Regions from separate parts of the Priestia sp. HNGD-A6 genome, predicted to be linked through region 1. Evidence: riboswitches for the same ligand, from Rfam matches in the RefSeq annotation. Region 1 holds a riboswitch; each other region holds the start of a gene.
What was found. A riboswitch is a leader RNA that binds a small molecule or an ion and turns the genes downstream of it on or off. The one in region 1 is predicted to bind thiamine pyrophosphate.
Positions count from the first base shown of each region.

Region 2: it holds a riboswitch for thiamine pyrophosphate, as region 1 does, so the genes downstream of both, thiM (hydroxyethylthiazole kinase) here and SCI76_RS11290 (thiamine phosphate synthase) in region 1, are expected to answer to the same signal.
Region 3: it holds a riboswitch for thiamine pyrophosphate, as region 1 does, so the genes downstream of both, SCI76_RS09590 (acetylornithine deacetylase) here and SCI76_RS11290 (thiamine phosphate synthase) in region 1, are expected to answer to the same signal.

Region 1 is NZ_CP138621.1:2,240,544-2,245,593, forward strand. Features, by position in the region: gene SCI76_RS11270 (thiazole biosynthesis adenylyltransferase ThiF) at 1-273, opposite strand, end outside; gene SCI76_RS11275 (thiazole synthase) at 270-1,037, opposite strand; gene thiS (sulfur carrier protein ThiS) at 1,043-1,246, opposite strand; gene thiO (glycine oxidase ThiO) at 1,243-2,370, opposite strand; gene SCI76_RS11290 (thiamine phosphate synthase) at 2,354-2,977, opposite strand; TPP riboswitch at 3,099-3,200, opposite strand; gene SCI76_RS11295 (hypothetical protein) at 3,359-3,574, opposite strand; gene crcB (fluoride efflux transporter CrcB) at 3,626-4,012, opposite strand; gene SCI76_RS11305 (CrcB family protein) at 4,013-4,411, opposite strand; gene SCI76_RS11310 (amino acid ABC transporter substrate-binding protein) at 4,753-5,050, shown strand, end outside.
Region 2 is NZ_CP138621.1:689,712-694,761, reverse strand. Features, by position in the region: gene SCI76_RS03590 (MFS transporter) at 1-1,004, shown strand, start outside; TPP riboswitch at 1,181-1,289, shown strand; gene thiM (hydroxyethylthiazole kinase) at 1,365-2,171, shown strand; gene thiE (thiamine phosphate synthase) at 2,185-2,829, shown strand; gene SCI76_RS03575 (pyridoxamine 5'-phosphate oxidase family protein) at 2,857-3,285, opposite strand; RNA gene ssrS (6S RNA) at 3,425-3,602, opposite strand; gene SCI76_RS03565 (hypothetical protein) at 3,712-4,332, opposite strand; gene SCI76_RS03560 (helix-turn-helix transcriptional regulator) at 4,486-4,938, shown strand; gene SCI76_RS03555 (anti-sigma factor) at 4,966-5,050, opposite strand, start outside.
Region 3 is NZ_CP138621.1:1,900,835-1,905,884, forward strand. Features, by position in the region: gene SCI76_RS09570 (ABC transporter substrate-binding protein) at 1-389, opposite strand, end outside; gene SCI76_RS09575 (ABC transporter permease) at 386-1,129, opposite strand; gene SCI76_RS09580 (ABC transporter ATP-binding protein) at 1,126-1,890, opposite strand; gene tenA (thiaminase II) at 1,883-2,554, opposite strand; gene SCI76_RS09590 (acetylornithine deacetylase) at 2,560-3,837, opposite strand; TPP riboswitch at 3,952-4,054, opposite strand; gene SCI76_RS09595 (MupG family TIM beta-alpha barrel fold protein) at 4,277-5,050, opposite strand, start outside.

The DNA of each region.
Region 1 (5,050 bases):
ATCGTGAAGCCTTTTTTTAGCGGCAACTGCTTTTGGGATTCTTTTATCAGCATCTTTTTCACTATACAATTGCTGACGCTGAAGGTTGCTCCACTCTACATAATCGCGGTCAATGAGCGTTATTTTCTTTACTCCCGCTCGTGCAAGGGCCTCGGCGTTCCCTGTTCCAAGAGCACCTGCTCCTACAATCAGAACATGCTTTTCTTGAATTTGCTGCTGTCCGCCTTTTCCAATAGGTTGAAACAATTCTTGGCGGGAATAACGATTAATCAACCGATACTCATCCCTTCTGTTGGACTGCTTGCCGTTGCATATTGTTTCTTTTCAATACGTCCTGCTTCAAATGCTGCTCTTCCTGCCTCAATCGCTAGCTTCATAGCACGAGCCATTTTCACAGGATCTTTTGCTCCTGAAACAGCTGTATTTAATAACACACCATCTGCTCCTAGCTCCATAGCTTGAGCTGCGTCTGAAGCCGTTCCAATACCTGCATCTACAATTACTGGAACGGTTGATTGTTCAATGATAAAACGCATGTTCAACGGATTAATAATACCTTGACCTGAACCGATAGGCGACGCTCCTGGCATAATGGCATGTACGCCTAACTCCTCTAAACGACGCGCAAGTAAAACATCATCTGATGTGTAAGGTAAAACGGTAAAGCCCTCTTTTAACAGTTCTTCACTAGCTTTTAATGTTTCAACTGGATCAGGAAGCAGCGTCTTATCACATCCAATTACTTCTACTTTCACCATGTCACAAAGTCCAGAAGCCTTTGCTAATTTAGCAATACGTACGGCCTCTTCTGCATTTTTTGCTCCAGCAGTGTTAGGCAAAAGAGTGAAACGCTTCACATCAAGTGCTTCTAATAAATTAGGCTGATTTTGATCAAAAATATCCATTCGTCTAACAGCAAATGTTAAAATTTCTGTTTCCGACTCTTCTACCGCTTGACGCTGAGTCGTAAAGTCCGGAAATTTCCCTGTTCCTAATAATAAACGTGAATTAAATGTATATTGTCCAATTTTTAACATACTCTTCATCCTCCTCCAACAAATGAAACAACTTCTAATGTATCTCCATCTTTTAAGCATGCATCGCTATGTTCTTCTTTTTGCAAAATATTCTTGTTTAATTCAACAATTACAACTCGCTCATGCAGACTCTGAGCCTGCAGCAAGTGCTCGACCGTTTCAATTTCATCTCCGACAGTGACGGTCTTACCGTTAATAATTAGATTCAATGAACTCCCTCCATTGCTCTCGTTAGCTGAAATGATGTAAAGAATGAATGATTTGGCTTTTTCCCTAACAAAGCATCAGCCATAATTTTTCCAGTTGCAGCGCTTAATAAAATACCGTTTCGGTAGTGGCCAAAAGCCATGTGCAGATTCGCTATTTCAGGGTGCTCTCCTAAATAAGGCCAGCCATCATTTGTTTGTGGACGAAGACCAGCCCATGCTTTTTCAAATGTGGCTTCTTTAATGGCCGGCAGAAGCGCAGAAGCTTTATTCAGCAAAAATTGAATACCTTGTGCAGAAACGGTCTTAGTAAAATCATGCTGCAGCTTAGTTGCCCCGATTACGATTCTTCCACCAGTCTTAGGGACTAAGTAAAAACCTTCATCTAAAAAAATCGTTTTAGAAAGCAGGGGCTTATGACTTTGCAGAGCAATACACTCTCCTTTTACAGGAAACACCTCGCCTAAATGTTCAGAAGAAATAAAGCGTTTAGCCCATGAGCCTGCTGCAATCACTACTTTTTCTCCATAAAAAGAGCCTTTGGACGTCTGTACCCCTTTTACTGTTTCATTTTCCATAATAAGAGAGTGAACGTCACAGTATTCGAATACATCTGCTCCGTGATACAAGGCTCCATGAGCAAGAGCTTGTGTTAACTTAGCCGGAGCTAGCTGGCCGTCTCCCGGTATTGTAATGGCTCCGTATATGTCTGGAGAGAGCCCGGGTTCTAACAAACGCGCTTCTTTTACATCGATCCATCTTACATCTTTGTCCCACCGGTGGTGCTGAGCGGCTTTTTTCTTTAATACGTGTGCATCTTCTTCTGTTACAGCGACTTTTAATAAGCCTTTTTGAATGAGCTCTACGTCGATAGCCGTTTTTTCTTTTAGTTCCTTCACCAGTTCAGGAAACATGCTTCTGCTCTTAATAGCAAGGTCTAAAAGAGGACCTTCTTCATCAATTTCAGCTTGAGCACCTAAAATACCAGCGGCTGCACTTGAAGCTTCACAACCAACTTGATTGCGTTCAAGAATAGCTACTGACGCTCCTTGTTTTGACAAATGATAAGCGATAGAAGAGCTGATTATACCTCCTCCGATTAACAGTACATCATAATGCTGCTTCATTTTCTCCACCTCCAGATGTCCATATATGAGAATATTGTTTAATCGCTTTCAGGGGATCTTGCGCAAGCATGACACCAGACATCACGGCTATACCGTGTGCTCCTGTTTGAAGTACCTCTTTGGCATTTACAGGTGTAATTCCTCCAATGGCAATAACCGGTATCTGCACAGCGTCTACTACTTCTTTTAGTGCCGCTATCCCTCGACTTTTTAATTCTTTTTTTGAATGTGTTGAATAAATATGTCCGTATAAAATGTAGTGAGCACCATCTTTTTCAGCTTCTAAAGCCTCTTCCACAGAGTGAACTGACTTTCCAACAATAAGAGAAGGAAATGCGTCTATAACAAACGAAACGTCTAAACTATGATAGGCAAGCTGTACACCTTTTGCTTTTAAAGCATGCGCTACATCAACTCGGTCATTCACAATAATTTTAGAGCGACAAAATGGTAGGCTTTCTAGTAAACATTGAATCTGCTTTGCCGTTTTCTTTTTTTCTCTAATATGAATGGCGCCCGCAAAAGGCGCGATAGCCGTTAAAATTTTTTGAAGCTCTTCGATTGGCTGCTTATCTGTTGTAATGACATGAAATTTAGGAATATCCACATGATCGAAACCTTTCCATTCAGAATAAAGAGAAATTTCAATCACTTCATCTTGTGCAGAGGGCTTTATTACATACAAAAAACCACTCTACAACGTAGAGTGGTTAGCATGCATCGTTATGTAAACATGATCGCCACTTCCCTACGCTGGTCCAAACCAGATCAGGTTCAAAGGGTCCGAAATACATCCGTCTCAGCTTCAAAAAGCTCCCCTAGTGATTGCTATTTATTGATTTTGTTTTTGCACTTAAAATTATAACACAACTAGATGTAAATACAATATCTCTTTATGCTCTTACGGCTCTCTTCCTTTTATAGATGTATCTTTTAAGCTTCTTTACTAAGAGGCCCGGCGCACCGAATCATTCTGCTTTTTATATAGTTAGTAATCGGTATAGTCGTCAAATTCTTCTTTGTCTTTTTCCTTTTTCCGATCCCATATAAACAGCAGGAGTAACATAATAAAAGTTAGAATATAAAAACCGTAAAAAATAAATGCCGCCACAACATTTATAAATAAAAATAAAAAACCAATGATCTGACCTGCAACAGCTACAATCAACAAAATGTATTTCCAAACTTCTGCTTTTCTATCCATTCTCTACTTCTCCGTCTTTTTGTTTTTCCCTACTAGAAACGTTCTCTTTACTTATAATAAAAACGTTCCTGCCAGTAAACCGACTGTAAATAAACCAACTGTTCCAAATGCTGAAATCCCCACGTACGCCAACATTTTCCGATAAGATTTTTCCCGAATTAACTGTACGGTTTCCACACTAAACGTTGAAAAAGTGGTAAAGGCACCAAAAAACCCAATGCCAATCATTAAAAATATTGAATCATCATAAGCATGACTCGGAACCTTTCCATAATAACTACCGTAAAAAAGACCAAGCCCAAACGCACCGAGCAAGTTTACAAACAGCATTGAGACTGGAAAAGGAGGGTTTGAAACTGTTTTTGTAACTTTTAAACCCAAAAGATAACGGCATATTCCTCCAGCTGCCCCGCCAAGTGCCAAGCTCACTATGCTCATTTACTTCACCTCATGTACTTTCACTAAATTTTTCCCTGCCGCTTCACCGCATAGATAGCCTGCTAAAGCAAGAAGGATTCCACCTACTAAAGAGACAATGACATAAATGGCTCCCCAAAATAAATGGTGCTGAGTGAGAGAAATGACGTCTCCTGCAAAGGTTGAATACGTTGTAAAACCGCCGCACACGCCAACTCCTAGTCCAAGCTTTATCCATTCTTTTGGCTTTTTCCACGCAAAAAATCCTGTTAATAGGCCTAGTATGAAGCTTCCTAATAGGTTTTCAATTACCGTTCCTATTGGATAGCCCGTATATAATAAGGAAATATTTAGCAAATAACGCGCATATGTACCAGCGATAGCACCAAAGGCAATTGAGATTAAGTTTATGGCTTTCATCATATCGCTCCGTTTCATAAATTCTTCTTTAAGTGTACCATAAGGAATTTATTTCTACCTTAACATTTAACTATATGTTTATTGCACCAAAAGTCATGAAAAAATGAAAGAGAAAATCGTCGCATGAAACTTCCTTTTTACTCCTCAAATATCCCTTAAAAATCCACTTAATCCAAATTTTAAAATCTTTCTGTATCCTTATGACAAACCGTGTATAGAAGGTATATTTCCCTTATTTTAAGTCACATTAATCGTATAAGTTTTTTTTGTTGACTTTTGCTGTGTTCTTGTTTAGTATCACAGAGTATCATTTCCTATCAGAATACTAGGGGGTTTAGAAAATGAAGAAATTTGCTGCACTTTTGTCGCTACTATTAGCTTTCACAGTTGTGCTTGCCGCATGCGGTTCTAGCTCAAAAAATGAAGCAAACAATGGAGACAATAAATCTTCACAAGAGGATTTATATAATAAAGTGAAAAAAGATGGCGTATTAACAATTGGAACTGAAGGTACATACCCTCCGTTCACTTTTCATGATGACAAACAAAAGCTAACTGGGTTTGATGTAGAATTGGCTCAAGAAGTAGCTAAACGTCTTGGCGTAAAAGCTGAGTTCAAAGAAACACAGTGGGATGGCA
Region 2 (5,050 bases), 1.6 Mb from region 1:
GGAGAAAGAAAATTATTGTAGCGGGAATGATTGTTTTTGCCCTGTCTGAATGGTTCTTTGGTTCAGTGAGTACACCTCTTTTATTATTTGTATCCAGAATGCTAGGCGGGGTCGGGGCTGCGCTTATTATGCCTGCTGTTATGGCCTATACAGCGGACGTGACGTCTGCTAAAGAACGCGCTAAAGGAATGGGCTATGTGACGGCAGCGATTACAACAGGATTTATTATCGGGCCCGGTATTGGAGGCTTTTTAGCTGAATACGGCATGCGCGTGCCATTTTACATGGCCGCAGTAGCAGGAGGCTTGGCTGCAGTGATTACGCTTTTTGTTTTGCCGGAGTCTCGTCCTGTACAAGGTCATGCTGTTTCAAACAATGAGAATCCAAAAGAAGATCGGCTGCTACTGCAGCTTATGAATTCCTACAAAGAACCTTATTTTTTAAGTTTAATTATCGTTTTTGTGACATCGTTTGGATTATCCAATTATGAAACGATCTTTTCACTATTTGTTGATCATAAATTTAGCTTTACGCCAAAAGATATTGCGTTTGTTATTACGTTTGGCTCTATTGCAGGGGCTGTTGTGCAGGTTACGATTTTTGGCTGGATTTTAAATAAATTCGGTGAAAAAAGAGTGATTTCGTTTTGCTTGATGATGACGGGACTTTTTATTTTACTTACACTATTTGTGCACACGTACTGGCTTATTATTGTTGTGACATTTATCGTCTTTTTAGCAACAGATATTTTACGTCCGGCAATCAGCACGCAAATGTCGATGATGGCACAAGACGACCAAGGGTATGTAGCCGGACTAAATTCTGCTTATACAAGTCTTGGTAATATTATTGGACCCGTTGTAGCAGGCTTTCTTTTTGATATAAACATTAATTACCCGTACGTATCAGCTGCACTTGTACTTCTGCTTTGTTTTCTTTTATCTTTAAGAGCAGGGAAGGACCGAAAAACAGCTGTGAGAAATCAAGCGATTCAAGAGAAATGATAGAATTTTTAGGGGATAGAAGACCTCCAGTAGTTTACTGGAGGTCTTTTAATGATGCTTTTAGTAAAGCTGTAAGATTTACAACACCACTCAGCCTATAACGAAGATTTATTTTATGGGCAAAACAGTGAAATGGTTGCAAATAAAAAAAGTTAATAGTAAACTTTAAACGTAGTAATAAATAGTATGGGAGCTTGCGCGGGGCAGGCTGAGAGTACAGGGGCGCCTGTTGACCATTTGAACCTGTTGGATAATGCCAGCGCAGGGAATGTGAGTACATACCAAAGCACTTTGCGCATGCAAGGTGCTTTTTTGTCTTTTTTTTGCAGTGTTAAAACTAAATGAAAAGAGTGAGAGAACATGGATATTAGTAAAATTTCAGCTCAATTAGAAAAAGTAAGAGATACAAGTCCGCTTGTTCATAATATTACGAATGTTGTGGTAACCAATTTTACAGCAAATGGACTGCTTGCCATAGGAGCGTCACCTGTTATGGCTTATGCGAAGGAAGAAGTGGCTGATATGGCTCGAATCGCCGGAGCGCTTGTCTTAAATATGGGTACACTGACGGCTCAAGAAGTAGAAGCGATGAGAATAGCAGGAAAATCAGCAAATGAAAATGGCGTGCCGGTTATTTTCGATCCTGTAGGAGCCGGAGCGACACCGTTTCGTACAGAAGTGGCACGTCAGCTTGTAGAAGAATTAAATATTGCCGTTATTCGCGGTAACGCTGCTGAAGTTGCGAATGTAGTAGGCGAGTCATGGCTCATTAAAGGCGTTGATTCATTAGAAGGGCAAGGAGACGTCATTGAACTTGCTGAGAAAGCAGCGAACAAATTAGATACAGTGATTGTTATTACGGGGAAACAAGATGTGATCACCGATGGAAACACAACGTATACAGTAGACAACGGTCACCCGTTATTTACGAAGGTGACGGGTACTGGATGTCTGCTGACATCAATTATAGGAGCTTTCGCGGCTGTAGAAAAAGAATATGTCGAGGCAAGCGTTGCTGCTTTAAGTTTTTACGGAGTGGCAGGTGAAATCGCCGCAGCGAAAAAAGGTGAAGAAGGGCCGGGGAGCTTTCAAATTGAGCTGTTAAATCAGCTTCATCTTTTATCTGGACAGGATATTGAATCATATGCAAGAGTACATCAACGTTAAAAGGAGCGGGAAAATGACAAACGAAGAAATTAAAAAGCTGCTGAAAGTTTATTTTATAATGGGCAGCAATAACTGTAAAAAAGATCCGAAAGAAGTATTAAAAGAAGCAATTGAAGGCGGCGTTACCGTGTTTCAATTTCGTGAAAAAGGCGAGGGTGCCTTAACAGGAGAAGCGAAATATCAGCTGGCGAAAGAACTTCAGCAAATTTGTCAGCAGCACAGCGTTCCTTTTGTTGTGAATGATGATCTTGACTTAGCGATCCGCTTACAAGCAGATGGCGTTCATATTGGACAAGAAGATGAAAAAGCTCATATTGTTCGAGAAAAAATAGGAAAAGGAATTGTGGGCGTCTCTGTTCATAATGTACAAGAGCTGCAGCAAGCGATAAAAGACGGGGCGGATTATGTAGGAATGGGACCTGTTTTTCCTACTTCTACAAAAAAAGACGCAAAAGCAGTGCAAGGTACAAAATTAATTGAAGAAGTGCGAAACCAGAATATTGACTTTCCAATTGTAGGAATCGGTGGCATCACGCCTGAAAATGCCAAACAAGTAGTAGAAGCAGGTGCAGATGGTGTTTCTATTATTACCGCGATTAGCTTAGCAGCGTCTCCAAAAGAAAAAGCAGCTCAATTGAAAGAAGCGGTAGGAAAATAAAAAAAGCGCACAGTGTGCGCTTTTTTATTATAGCTGAACGGTTTGAGGAGTTTCTTCGCCTTCATTCATAAAGCGAATTTCGTTTGGTGTAATTTCCAGAACAACATACTCAGGGTCATTTGGACCGTCAAACCATTCTTTCATGTGATCGTTCCATATACGTCCTTTTAATTGATCACCGGTACGAAGAACAGCTGTCCCGGATAATTCTAAGTATTGATCGCCATATCCTTCGCCGCTGTAGCCCAATAGTACGTGCACGTTTGGATTGGCTTCGATTTCTTCTGCCTTATGTGTATTGATATTTGTTGGTGTGTAAAGAGCGATACCATCTTCATCGCTGAAAAATGTCATATAGCGAGAGTGGGGTTTGTTGTTTACAACTGTGGCTAATGTTCCTACACGATTTCCTTCTAATACTTCATTTACTTTTTTAGCAATTTTTTGTTCATTCATTTTATCCATCTCCTTTATTACTTTTTATGTTCCTCAATCGAAGATAAATAAAACATATATGTCTAAAAAAAATATAAGTTAACAATAAAATAATTATGTAAACTAATAAATAAAAAAAGCTAGCTACAGCTAACTAAAAAATAAGCCCGCACTGCCGTAACCCTAAGTGTCTTAAATACCCAGATCTACTAGGTGGGTGCCCTCATAGCCGGGTTTAGCGTCCCAAGAAGGGCGTGCTATCTGCAGCTAAATTTTGAGCTCCCTTTTAACACTCAAAGGTTTAAGACAACATGAGTATACGCACAGCGCAGGTATGTATAACAAATGTAAATAAAATGCCGATATATAAATGTTTTCTAATTAATCAACTTTCATCGTACAAGAAATGATTATAACGGAATAATGAATGGAACGCAAGACTTTTATTTAAAGTTTTTCTTCTCTAACATCTTGGCGGTTATGCCGTAACAAAATAAAAAAAGAGCCCGCAACTGGAATGAAACATAAGAGAAGGTAAGGCCGGGATGCTATCTTTTCTTTTGTCATAACGGAATAAGAAAGCCACGTTAAAACAAAAAAATCAGCGGTCATCACGCTAACAAGCTGTGACTGCATAAAAGCATCTTCATAAGCTCTTATTGAACCTATGGATAGTCCGTATACGTAACCAGCAATCGTGAGTGCTAAGCATAGTCCAATCCATAGACGAGAAGAAATGATGGCAATGAAACGTGAAGGAATACGCGAACGTGTTCGAACTTTTTGCCCTTTCCAATGATAATAGAACAAAAGAGAAAAAGCTCCAAGCGCAAATGATAGGAGAGAAAATGGCCATCCAGGCAGTTTGTACGTATCTTTTTTACAAATCATTACCATGAACAATACTGGGAAAAGTCCTAAAAAAGAGAATACCATAACTACGAGCGGATCTACCTGTTGAAAATTTCCTGTGACAAGGTTTTTAAACAGCATATCATCAGCGGCGCTTGCTCCCGGAGCTAGCAGAAAGGCGTATAGTACAAGCATAGTCCATACAATGATGTACATATTCTCAACTCCTTTTAATTGTTTTAGTATAAAAAAACCATTTCAGCATATTTCCCCGTTTTGTGATGAAGGGAAACGCTTGAAACTCTTCTTTAATTAGGTGTAATATTACACTAAAGACATGTGCGTGTATAGAAAGAAAGGGCTGTAAAAATGGATAAACAAGAAGTGATTAAATCCGTATCGGATAAAATACGATTAATTCGTTTAGAAAGAAACTATTCACAAGACAGAATGGCTGAAGTTATTGGTATTTCAAAAAAAACATTGGTTCAAATTGAAAAAGGGCGCACGGAAGCAGGGTGGACGACCACTGTTGCAGTATGCGGTTTGTTTCGTGACAGTGAAATCCTTCAATCGGTTTTAGGAGACGTCCCCTTAGAAGTAGTAGAAATCATTGCTCATAACGGCGTATCTTCTCCAAAAGATAAAACGCTCGGAGGAAGAGTATGGTGGAAAGAGATTCAAAAAGAAGGTTCTTTTCGTCTGCAGCAAAATATGATTAGTCAGCACTATCGTATTTTAGATGACCAAGACTATCGATGGTTTAGTTCATTTGATAAAAGCGAAGCTGTAGAAAGGTTTGAAGAATTAACGAAGAAATAAAAACAAGCACTTGTTTTCAAGTGCTTGTTACTGATTCATTAACGTGCCGGATGAAGGGCGGTTGAACCAATTCCATAGCTCTACATCCCCAAGTGACGCGTAGGTGATAGAC
Region 3 (5,050 bases), 340 kb from region 1:
CCGCTATCTTTCAATGCCACAACCCGGTTTAGCGGAGATCTTACAATCGCTCCTACCGACTTTACCGGCACATCTTCATTTGCTCGTGCCATTGCTACATCAGGCTGATAGTAAAGGCCGAGCGTGACTTTCCCTGCAGCTGCTAAATTAAGCGAGTCTGTTGGATTAGCAGGAAATTGTACTTTTACATTCAGCCCTTCTTTTTTGAAATATCCTTTTTCTTGTGCAGCGTAAATGAAGCTGTGCACTGCATTTGGATACCAATCAAGCATAATTGTAACGTCTTTTAATTTTTTACTGTCACCAGCTTTATTTTCCTTGTCCTGACCGCAAGCAGCGAGCATCAAAACAAGCAGCAGGCTTAAGCTAATCGCAAACCATTTTTTCATTCTGTTTTCCTCCACTTTAATGAACGTTTTTCGAAACCTACTACAATAATAAAAAATAAAATACCGAGCGCGGATAAAATCACAATTGGTGCAAATACACCAGCTGCATCAAACTGTGTCATCATGCGACGACTGAAATATCCTAAGCCTGCTTGCGCACCCAACCATTCCCCAATGGCAGCACCTATTATACTAAAGGTAACCGCTACTTTGAGTCCCGAATAAAAATGAGGCAGTGCAGAAGGAATGTTCAACTTAAAGAAAATATCTTTTTTTGTTGCTCCCATCGTTAACATGAGTTCTTTTAACTCTTTGTTTGTAGAACGAAGCCCGTCAAATGTGCTAACGGTAATGGGAAAAAACGTAATTAATACGGTCACAATCACTTTGCTCCAAATGGAGTAGCCAAACCACAGCACAAATACAGGAGCAATGGCAATGGTCGGAATCATTTGTGACGCAATAATAAGCGGATAAAAAGCACGCTCAATAAGCGGACTCCAATTCATCCACACAGCCAGCAGAACCCCTAGCACAACGGATATTACAAGCCCAATTACGACAATAGATAACGTAGCTGGTAAATGCTTAAACAATAAATCCATTCGCAGCTCCCAAAGCTTCGTTAAAATACCGCTGGGCGTTGGTAAAATAAACGGATAGTTTACAATGCGTGCTCCAATTTCCCAAGCAGCCAGCAAAATGACTACTAAAATCACTGAAGCCCCGTACTTTTTCATGTATTCACCTTCGATCTTAGCTGTTCAATTAAATAATCTTTCACATCAAGCACTCGCTGTTGATTCAGATCTTTTTGCGTTCGAGGTCTGCTAAGCGGCACTTGAATTTCTTCAAGACAACTTACTGGCTTGTCTGAAAAGATAAAAATGCGATCTGATAAAAAAAGCGCTTCATTGACGTCATGAGTGATAAATAAGATGCTATGCTTACGCTTTTGCCATTGGTCAAGCAGCCATTCCTGCATCGATAAACGTGTGATTGCATCAAGTGCACTAAAAGGCTCATCTAAAAGCAGCACGTTAGAACCGCTTAATACCGTCCGAAGAAAAGAAACGCGCTGCTTCATCCCTCCGGATAAATCACTTGGAAAACGGTTTTCATACCCTTTTAGGCCAAACTCTTCAAGCAGCTGAGACACTTGCTTATGAGCACTTGCTTTTGATACATTGTGAAGCTCAAGAGGCAGTGCTGCATTGTCTAGAATCGTACGCCACGGAAGCAGCAAATCTTGCTGCGGCATATAGCCTACTTTTCCTAGTCGCTTTTCATAAGACTTTCCGTTAATCACGATATCGCCTTCACTCTGCTGTTCAAGACCTGTAATAAGACGAAACAACGTACTTTTCCCAGAGCCGCTCGCTCCAACGATACTGACAAACTCGCCTTCTTTCACGTCTAAGTTTAATGATTTTAAAATCGCTTGATCACCGTTCTTGTACGTAAAACTGACGTTTTGAAAAGATAACACAGACCTATTCATGAATTGGCCACATCGCTTCGTTATAAGCCATATCCCAGAACATATACTCAAAACGCGTCGTATTCAAGAAAATTTCTTCAAGCTTTTCTAATTCCACTTCTGATTTATCTTCAGTAAGTGAGTCAAATAAATTGATACACCATGTCGCCAGTTCTCCAAATTCTTCTGAGCTGTACATTTCAATCCACTCACGGTAAAACTCATTGTTAGCTCCAGGCTTTTCACTAAGTTCTTTTCCTATTTCCCAGTAGCTCCACATACAAGGCAAAAGAGCGGCTACTAATTCAGCTAATGTTCCACTTTGACCAACGTGCAGCATATAGTGCGTGTATGCAAGCGTTGTAGGAGATGGCTGCGCTTTTTCTAATTCTTTTTCGCTGATTTCAAATCTCTTGGCATACTCACGGTGCAGACTCATTTCTTCGTTTAATGTAGAGTCTAAAAGGGCTGCAAATTTCCCCATCGTTTGAAGATCGGTAGCTTTCATGGCTCCAATCGCAAATAATTTGGCATAATCAATTAGGTAAAGGTAATCTTGAATCATGTAGAAGCGAAACTTCTCCTTTTCAAGCGTTCCATCTCCCATCCCCTGTACGAAGGGATGATTATGATTTTGACGCCAAATAGGCTGCAGCTTTTCGTATAATCGTTCACTAAATTTCATGATGATCACTCCTTATGCGTATGCAGCCACGTATAAATGAACTGCACTATCACTTTTGTATATTGAACAAGCTGATTAATATCTAATTGTTCGTTCACAGCATGTGCATTTGCTAAATTTCCCGGACCGTAAATAGCGGCGGGAATTCCCGCATCAGCTAGCCATCCCCCGTCTGTTACGCTAGTTGACACATCAATTGGAGGCTTTTTCCCTTCCATTTGTTCATGAGTATTTGCAAGCAGCTGCACTCCTGCATGATTTTCATCAATTTCTAATGACGGAAAGATTTCTCCTCTGTCTTCAATCATTGATGTGCCTCCCCATTCAAAGGTTGGCAGATTATCTTTTAACCATGGATCTGCTTTTGCAATAGCTATAATATATTCTTCCACTTCTTTTGATACTTGGTCGTACGATTCATTAGGATAATAGTGAACGGTGATCCACAGCCTGCATTCATCTGCAATAAAAGCAGCATGTCTTCCGCCTTCGATTACTGCTGGATTAATCGTATTTGTCCCTGGCAAAAATCCTGGATAGCTCTTTGTAACAGCCCAGTGACGCTCCAATTCTTGTAGCCCTCCGATCACTTTTGCCATCTTTTCAATAGCGCTTGCGGCTAACAGGCCTCCTCCAGCATGAATCATACTTCGGCGTGTACCGTCATGATAGGTTTTACTGCTTTTTATCGTAATCCATCCCGTGATCACTCCGCCTTGACCTTGAATATGTAAATCACTTGTATCGACTACAAGCGCAAAATCAGCTGTATACCCTTTCTGACAGCATTGCAGCGTACCTGCCTCTCCTACTTCTTCTCCTACAACGGATTCAAAAATCAAGTCTCCTGGCAGCTCGATTCCTGCTTCTGTTAAAAGCTGAACTGCAAATAATGCTCCCGCCAAACCGCCTTTCATATCAGCAACTCCGCGTCCAATTATCATATTGTCTTTCACAACAGCTTCAAACGGATTGGTTTCCCAATTTTCATTTTCTTGTACCTCAGCAACATCCATATGGCCGTTAATAATCAAGCTTTGATAGCCAGCCGATTTTTGTCCTTTTAACGTTCCCACTACGATAGGGTCGTTAGAATATAAGTCCCACATATCAATGGAAAAACCGCAGTTTTTAAGAAAATCCGCTACGTACAGCTGCGCTTCATGAGAATTTCGTGCAGGAGGCGCTGGCGTTTTATACGAAACAAGCGTTGTTAATAACTGGATTAACTCTCCTTTGCGCTCCTCTACCTGTTTGACAAGCAAATCAATTGTTTCTTTCATGTATGACACCTTCCTTTACGCATAAAAAAACACTTCTTTCGCAGGAAAGAAGTGTTTTTGTTTATGTACACAAAATTATTATAACGAGTTCGTAAGGAAATCCCATACAAAACATCCATTACAATACCTCTTTCCTACGCTAGTATTACCTAGTTCAGGTTATAAGGGTTAAGACTTATCGTCTCTCTCAGCTTCGAAAGCACCCCTAGTGGTGTTGTATCTCTATGAAATTAATCTATTATCATATGTTTACCTGTAATAGTTTTATCATAGTAAAGCGTTTTATTCAATAGAAAGGTTCATGATATGGTAATGAAAATAGTTTCCTTTTTAGTAGTAAAAGAAAAAGCACACACCTTTTTCATGCAGTGTGTGCTCTTTGTTTTTGTGACATTACTAGTTAGCTATTGGCTTCTTTAAAAATACACCGTTTTTTCCTTCAGACAGTAATAAGCTCAAGCTTTTGCCCCGGTCTCACTAATGAAAGCAGCTCGTGATCTTCTTCTATTACATACCCAATCACATTCACATTAGCATTTGCAGACAAATTCCTTTTAGCTATTTGAACCTCTCCTCTGTAACGTCCGTAGCCATCATTGTCCATTGTAATTGCTCCGATTCTGCGTTCTACTGTATGAAATGGCAGCACTGGTTTTACAGATCGTGTATCAACCAATCGCAGAACGTCTCTTGATACATCCGGACGCACGCTGTACGTTCCCTGTATATGAGGTGAACGAATGCGTAGCGGAATAATGCGGTTTTCTTGATATTGAACTAAACGTTTTAATAAATTTGAACTGGCGTATGGATCTCCAATATAAACCTCCGTTACTCCGCATCCGTATAAATCTACTGCAGAGGTAAAAGGACATTTATTACGGTCTTTTTCTCTAGTAGGAAGTCCTTGATAAATAGGTCCTCTCTTTTCGCCTTCTCCAGGAATATAAGCACAAACTGGAATACGAAGTTCATTAAATAAATCTGTCTGCTGTTGAAAAAACGTTTCTTCAAGCCCTGTTTCAGGCCGCGGATAAAAATTATGCCAAGCAAGCAGCTGATGATGATGAAGACCTGCAGATAATAGCGCTTCTATTTCTAGTTTTGACACTGTACTTGCATTAAGGGCAATATAAAACTCATCCGCAAGTAAAATCGTTTCTTCTACGCTAAAGCCATCGTCTAGTCTAATACCTGATACGCCAAGTGAAGA